One region of the Ewingella sp. C233 genome, then DNA from elsewhere that is predicted to be linked to it. Evidence: riboswitches for the same ligand, from Rfam matches in the RefSeq annotation. Region 1 holds a riboswitch; the other holds the start of a gene.
The links. Region 1 has a riboswitch for thiamine pyrophosphate ahead of thiM (hydroxyethylthiazole kinase). Riboswitches for the same ligand answer to the same signal wherever they lie in the genome.

Region 1 (3,567 bases):
GGCGGTAGGGGTAATGGCACTTCGGCTGTGAGCAACAGGCAAACCGACCCATACGCGTGCCTCTACATCGGTATTGCACTCTATAAGGTGGGCGACCCCTCTAAGAACGAACCCGACTGGATAATCAATGGCGGCGTACCGGAGCTAAAAAACAGCTCGATTTGAACCAATTCGTGTCACAAATTAACGGCACTACTCTGTTCCGGGAAAACTATCTCAACCAGCCTCAAACCCAAGAAGCCGTCAATTACCTTAAACAGCGCTGGGGAAACTAATCCTCCGTATTTAAAAATGCTTGACCGCAAATTTCGCGTATTTAAAAAGCCAGGACGACATTTTGCGGCTATAACAGCGGTAACTGAAACACGGCCATTGTGACCGGCGCCCACGACCTTGCATTTGAATTTGAAATTAGAAACATTTCCCTCAGCTTTCAAAAAGCTGAAACCCGGTTTTCTGGCCGCCCGCCAAGGGCATTATTTCTTTAAGAAATGAAAAAGATAGTAATCCCCTTTTGGGCTTTCGCCTTCGGCGATTATCTCCCACCCTTTGGCGAGGTAAAATCTCACTGAATTTTCACTTTTGATCAAACACTTCAGCGCGCCTTTTCCCGTAAACATTGCTTCGCTGGCATGAAGTAAAGCGCTGCCGACACCGGTCCCTTTGGCTTCGGGAGCGACAAACAGGTTATGCAGGAAATTTTCCTGAGTGAATATCGAGGCGAAGCCGACTAACTTACCGTCGCGCACGGCGACGATCACCGTTTCGCCAATTGTGGCGCGGTCAAAATCTTCGAGCTGTAAATCCTGCGTGTCCATCCACGTCCAGGTATCTTTGCGCGAGGCCAGATAGAGCGTGCGCAAAAAAGGCCGGTCGGCCTCCTCGTAAGGGCGTATCTGCAAGGCATTCTCTCCGTTGTTACAAACCTGTGAAGATTGTAGGTTGATCTTCGCGCCGCGCCCACCAATAATGCTCCCTTGACTCGGGGTGCCCCTTTTGCGCAAGCAAGGGCTGAGAACTTACCCGTATTACCTGATCTGGATTATGCCAGCGTAGGGAAGTCAGGTATCTCTCCCGATACCGCCTTCTTGAGCGCCGGTGGGGAGAAAATATGAATACCCGACCTGTCGATTTTTCTGCTGCACATGCGGCTACTGCGTTACAAAAACTCCGAAACTCCCATCCCTTAGTCCATTGCCTGACCAACGATGTGGTGCAGTCATTTACGGCTAACGTGCTGCTGGCCATTGGTGCGTCACCGGCGATGGTGGTGGACCCGACCGAAGCGGCGCAGTTTTCAGCGATAGCCGATGCGCTGCTGATCAACGTCGGTACGCTGACCGAACCCCATGCCGACGCCATGCTGGCCGCTGTTTATGCCGCTAATCAGGCTGGAAAACCTTGGGTGCTGGATCCGGTGGCCGTCGGTGGTCTGACCTTACGCACAGAATTTTGTCTCGAACTGATTCAACTCACACCCGCCGCTATCCGTGGCAACGCCTCCGAGATTCGTGCACTCAGCGGGATGAGCTCGACCGGGCGCGGCGTGGACAGCGGTGATGATTCGCTCTGTGCTTTACCGGCGGCTAAACAACTGGCGCAGCAAACCGGCGCAATTGTGGCGGTGACCGGTGAAATTGATTACGTCACCGACGGCGAACGCTGTCTGGCGGTGCGCGGTGGCGACGTACTGATGACCCGCGTGGTCGGCACCGGCTGCGCGCTGTCGGCGGTCGTCGCGGCGTTTGTTGCCCTGCCAGGCGACCGGCTGGAGAACGTGGCCGCGGCATGCCGGGTGATGTCCTGCGCCGGTGAACGGGCCTGCCAGCAGGCGCGCGGGCCGGGCAGTTTTACTCCGGCTTTCCTCGATAATCTTTATCTTCTCGATGGGGAGGCGCTGCAATGAAACGCATCAATGCACTGACGATTGCGGGGACTGATCCGAGCGGCGGTGCCGGGATTCAGGCAGACCTTAAAACCTTCTCCGCACTCGCCGCCTATGGCACCAGCGTCATCACTGCGCTGGTGGCGCAAAACACCCGTGGCGTGCAGTCGGTGTACAACATCGAACCTGCGTTTGTGGCGGCGCAGCTGGATTCGGTCCTGGGTGACGTACGTATCGACAGCGCGAAAATCGGCATGTTGGCCAACTCGGCAATTGTGGAAGCGGTGGCGGAGCGGCTCAGACATTATCAGCCGCCGTTTGTGGTGCTTGATACGGTGATGCTGGCAAAAAGCGGCGATCCGTTATTACAGCCCGACGCCGTCGAGGCGCTGCGGTGTTTGCTGTTGCCACAGGTGTCGATCATTACGCCGAACCTGCCGGAAGCCGCTGCGTTGCTGGCTTGCGACATGGCGCAGAATGAGCTGGAGATGCGTGAACAGGGCGAGGCGCTGCTGGCGATGGGGTGTGAAGCGGTGCTGATGAAGGGCGGGCATTTACCGGCGGATGAAAACCGTGAAAACGGCGAAAGCCCGGACTGGTTGTTTATGAAAGATTCCCGTCAGCGTTTCACCGCACCGCGCATCAACACCCGCCATACCCACGGTACCGGCTGTACGCTGTCGGCGGCGCTGGCAGCGCTGCGTCCGCGATATGATAATTGGCCGGACACGGTTCACGCCGCAAAACACTATTTACAGCAGGCGCTGATGCAGGCCGATTCCCTGGAGGTAGGAGAGGGAATTGGGCCGGTGCATCATTTCCATAGGTGGTGGTAAGCGAATTAAGCCCGGCTCTGTTTTTGCGAAAACGCCTCGCTGCAAAGTTCGGATTCAGCCTGCTGAAACAGCGTCAGCGCTTGCCTGATATGGGCTGCATCGAACGGGTTCAGCGGGTAGAATTTTTCCTCTTTGCGCGGTCGCAGTGAAAGGCGAATTTGGGTTGATGAGATGCGTTCAAACAGATAGCTCGCGATGTCGTCATTCTCTTCGTCACGCCAGGAGATAAGCAGGGCAGCGTGTTCACCGGTACGGCGGGCGAGAAAACGGTTGTGCGCCCACAGGCCTTCACAGTCGCCATCTTTTTGCAGTTTCTTGCCGCTAAACCAGTTGCTGTCGGCCAGGAACCACAACGCCTGCGGTGTGATGTCGCGCTGCATCTCCCGCCACAATGGCTGATTGTTTTCCATCTGCCAGCAGGCCATACCGAGATAATCGTTCAGCTCGCGCCAGTCATTTTCCAGCTGCTGTTTGAGTTCAGAGTCGAGAATATTGTGGAACTGCTGTAAGCCGCTGGCCTGTTCGCCGAGGCGGGTGTAACCGACCACCGACATGGTGCGCGGGCGGCGGCGGAAGGTCATCCACAGCAGGAATTTGGGAATACGAAATTTGATGGCTTGTACGCTGAGCTTATAGCGCTGGCCGCGCGACATCACCAGTCCATTGGAGGTGCCGCGTTTATCCTGATAATTACGCACCAATACGACGCTGTTCTGGCCCATCCAGCCGGTAACGTAATGTTCTTTTTCGCTTTCAGCAATATCCAGATCGCGGGCAATTTGTTCGATTTTCTCCACATCCAGCTGACCTAGAGAAAGCGCCTCATCGGCGCTGTAATAGCATTTC
Region 2 (3,567 bases), on a different contig from region 1:
CTGTCGCGCTCAGCCCGGCACAGAACCACGGTATCCTCGATCAGACGACGCGCGATGGTACCCGGAGGCGGCAACTGCGGCAGCGCATCAAACCGGTACCAGCCTGCATTGAGTAACTCTTTCGGGTCGTGCTTGATCTCACCGCTGTCGTAGTCTGCCATAAACGCCATCATCAGGGAGTTCGGGAACGGCCAGGGCTGCGAACTGACATACCGGACGTTTTTAACGCGCACGTTGCTCTCTTCCATCACTTCACGCGCGACGGTCTCTTCCAGAGTTTCGCCAACTTCGACAAACCCCGCCAGCACGGTGTGGATCCCATTACGGTGGCGGACATGCTGCGCCAGCAAAATCTCGTCGCCTTTACGGATAGCCACAATGATGCATGGCGCGATTTGCGGGTAATAACGTTCGCGGCAGTGCCCACACAGGGCAGCCCATTCGGTCTTGCTGACATGCATTTCGTGTCCGCAATAACCGCAGAACTTATGCGACCGGTAGAACTCGGCAAGCTGTACGCCACGCCCCACCAATTGGAATAAACCTCTTTCCTGATCAAGCAGTTGGCGGGCGGAAAGCATATGGTTATCCATTGGCTGGCGCACCAGCCAGACTGGTGATCCGTCCCACTCGCCAATCTGTCTTCCTGTTTTGCCGATCAGCAGGAATTCAGCCGCCTGGCCAAAAGGCAGCTCGCCCTGAGGCAACCAAAGTTTGCCTTCGTGGCTGATGACCCACCAGCCCTTATGTTGGTCTGTTATCTGTAATTCCATATTGTTGTTGCATAACCTCGACGAGACTGACAATCTGGTTTTCGGAAGTTAAATATTAGTAACCTTTAACGTTTTGGTTACTTTTCTCTCGCTCACGGAGTCAACCATGCTAAATCGTCTGGAAAGACTGACCCAACGCGTTGGTGGCAGTAATGAGTTTATCGACCAGTGGCTTCACGCACGCAAAGAGTTGTTAGTTTCTTATTGCACCCTCGTGGGTCTAAAGCCGAATAAAGAAAAGCATACCCCGCTAAACGAAAAAGCGCTGGATAACTTTTGCCATAATTTGGTGGACTATCTTTCCGCCGGCCATTTCCACCTTTATCAACGTATTATTGATGAAGTTGCCGGCATCGACAGTCCGAAAAAACTGATCGCGTCAAAAATTTACCCGGCCCTTGAGCTCAATACCGAAGCTATCATGGCTTTCCATGACAGTTATACCGAAAATGATATCGATGATGAGAATGCCTTTGCTTTTCATTATGCGCTATCTGACATCGGTGAGGCGCTGGATGCCCGTTTTATGCTCGAAGATCAGCTCATTACGCTGGCTTTCGACAAAGAAGAAGACGTGTTACCGCCGGTTGCCAATGAAGCAGCGATAGTACGCCCGGCGTGATTATGAGTATCAAATTTAAATAAATTCACACGCTAATAACCCTTCTGGGGTTGTAGTTGTTATATCGGCCTCCTATATTGGGGCTTCTTGTCGGAGTGCCTAGCGCATGATGTTCCTTACGGACGTTACGCCAGGCTGAGACCGTTAATTCGGGATCCGCGGAACCTGATCGGGTTAATACCCGCGAAGGGAACAAGAGTAATGTCATGCGTTTAGCGTCTTTGCGGCCCCGCACAACCACGGCCCCGATCCGCTTAACCGACCGTTTTTACTCCTGCCGTAAACCTCCAGACAAGCAATTTTCCATCACGTAACGTTTTTTATCATGAAAAACACGAGGAATTTGCTATGTCGAGTATTCAATCCAACACCCCTAAAAAGCCCGTTAACCGTCGCGAACAGCGGGCCGAAGCTCAGCAGTTTATCGACAGCCTGCAAGGCGTCGCTTTCCCAAACTCCAAACGGATTTATCTGCAAGGCACGCGCGCCGACGTGCAGGTACCAATGCGCGAAATTCAGCTCAGCCCGACGTTAATCAATGGCAGTAAAGACAACCCGCAATACGAAAACAACGAAGCGATTCCGGTGTATGACACCTCGGGTCCTTATGGCGATCCGGCTGCCATCCTCGATATACACACCGGGCTGAATAAGCTACGGGCAGAGTGGATCCAGGCGCGCAACGATACCGAAGTACTGCCTGAGGTCAGCTCCGGCTTTACTCAACAACGGCTGGCTGATGAAGGTCTGGATCACCTGCGCTTTGAGCATCTTCCCCGCCCGCGCAAAGCCGCCAAAGGCAAAAACGTCACCCAACTGCACTATGCCCGCAAAGGCATTATTACGCCCGAGATGGAGTTCATTGCCATCCGTGAAAATATGGGCCGTGAGCGAATTCGTGGGGAAGTGCTGCTGCAACAGCATCCGGGAGAGAGTTTTGGTGCCCACCTGCCCGCTAACATCACTCCTGAATTTGTCCGCCAGGAGGTGGCCGCAGGCCGGGCGATTATTCCGGCCAACATCAATCATTCCGAATCGGAACCGATGATTATCGGCCGCAATTTCCTGGTCAAAGTGAATGCTAATATCGGCAACTCGGCGGTGACTTCTTCCATCGAAGAGGAGGTCGAGAAGCTGGTGTGGTCCACGCGCTGGGGCGCTGACACCGTAATGGATCTCTCCACCGGTCGTTATATCCACGAAACCCGCGAATGGATCCTGCGTAACAGCCCGGTGCCCATTGGCACAGTACCGATCTATCAGGCACTGGAGAAAGTGAACGGCGTGGCGGAAGACCTGAACTGGGAGATGTTCCGCGACACACTGCTGGAACAAGCTGAGCAAGGGGTCGATTACTTCACCATCCACGCCGGTGTGCTGCTGCGCTACGTGCCGATGACTGCCAAGCGCCTGACCGGTATTGTGTCGCGTGGCGGTTCTATCATGGCGAAATGGTGCCTGTCGCATCATAAAGAGAGCTTCCTGTTTGAGCATTTCCGCGAAATCTGTGAAATCTGCGCCGCCTATGACGTCTCCCTCTCACTGGGCGACGGGTTGCGTCCGGGTTCTATTCAGGATGCTAACGATGAAGCCCAGTTTGCTGAACTGCGCACACTGGGCGAACTGACCAAAATCGCCTGGGAATATGACGTGCAGGTGATGATAGAAGGGCCGGGACATGTCCCAATGCAGATGATCCGACGCAATATGACCGAAGAGCTGGAGCACTGCCATGAAGCGCCGTTCTATACACTGGGGCCGCTAACCACGGATATCGCACCGGGCTACGATCATTTCACGTCAGGCATTGGCGCCGCCATGATTGGCTGGTTTGGCTGCGCCATGCTGTGTTATGTCACGCCAAAAGAGCATCTCGGCCTGCCGAACAAAGAAGACGTTAAGCAGGGTTTGATTACCTACAAAATCGCAGCACACGCCGCCGATTTGGCCAAAGGTCATCCGGGTGCGCAAATCCGCGATAACGCCATGTCCAAAGCGCGGTTTGAATTCCGCTGGGAAGACCAGTTCAATCTGGCTCTGGATCCGGCCACTGCCCGCGCTTACCACGATGAAACGCTGCCGCAGGAATCCGGCAAAGTTGCTCACTTCTGCTCGATGTGCGGCCCGAAATTCTGCTCAATGAAAATCACTCAGGAAGTTCGCGATTACGCC

Region 2: it holds a riboswitch for thiamine pyrophosphate, as region 1 does, so the genes downstream of both, thiC (phosphomethylpyrimidine synthase ThiC) here and thiM (hydroxyethylthiazole kinase) in region 1, are expected to answer to the same signal.

What each region holds. Positions count from the first base shown of each region.
Region 1 is NZ_JBUZRI010000001.1:2,488,912-2,492,478, reverse strand. Features, by position in the region: partial or broken gene ACZRKO_RS11295 (glycoside hydrolase family 10 protein) at 41-275, shown strand; gene ACZRKO_RS11290 (N-acetyltransferase family protein) at 477-902, opposite strand; TPP riboswitch at 974-1,076, shown strand; gene thiM (hydroxyethylthiazole kinase) at 1,112-1,906, shown strand; gene thiD (bifunctional hydroxymethylpyrimidine kinase/phosphomethylpyrimidine kinase) at 1,903-2,721, shown strand; gene ACZRKO_RS11275 (hypothetical protein) at 2,727-3,567, opposite strand, start outside.
Region 2 is NZ_JBUZRI010000010.1:16,441-20,007, reverse strand. Features, by position in the region: gene nudC (NAD(+) diphosphatase) at 1-773, opposite strand, end outside; gene rsd (sigma D regulator) at 880-1,395, shown strand; TPP riboswitch at 1,477-1,604, shown strand; gene thiC (phosphomethylpyrimidine synthase ThiC) at 1,744-3,567, shown strand, end outside.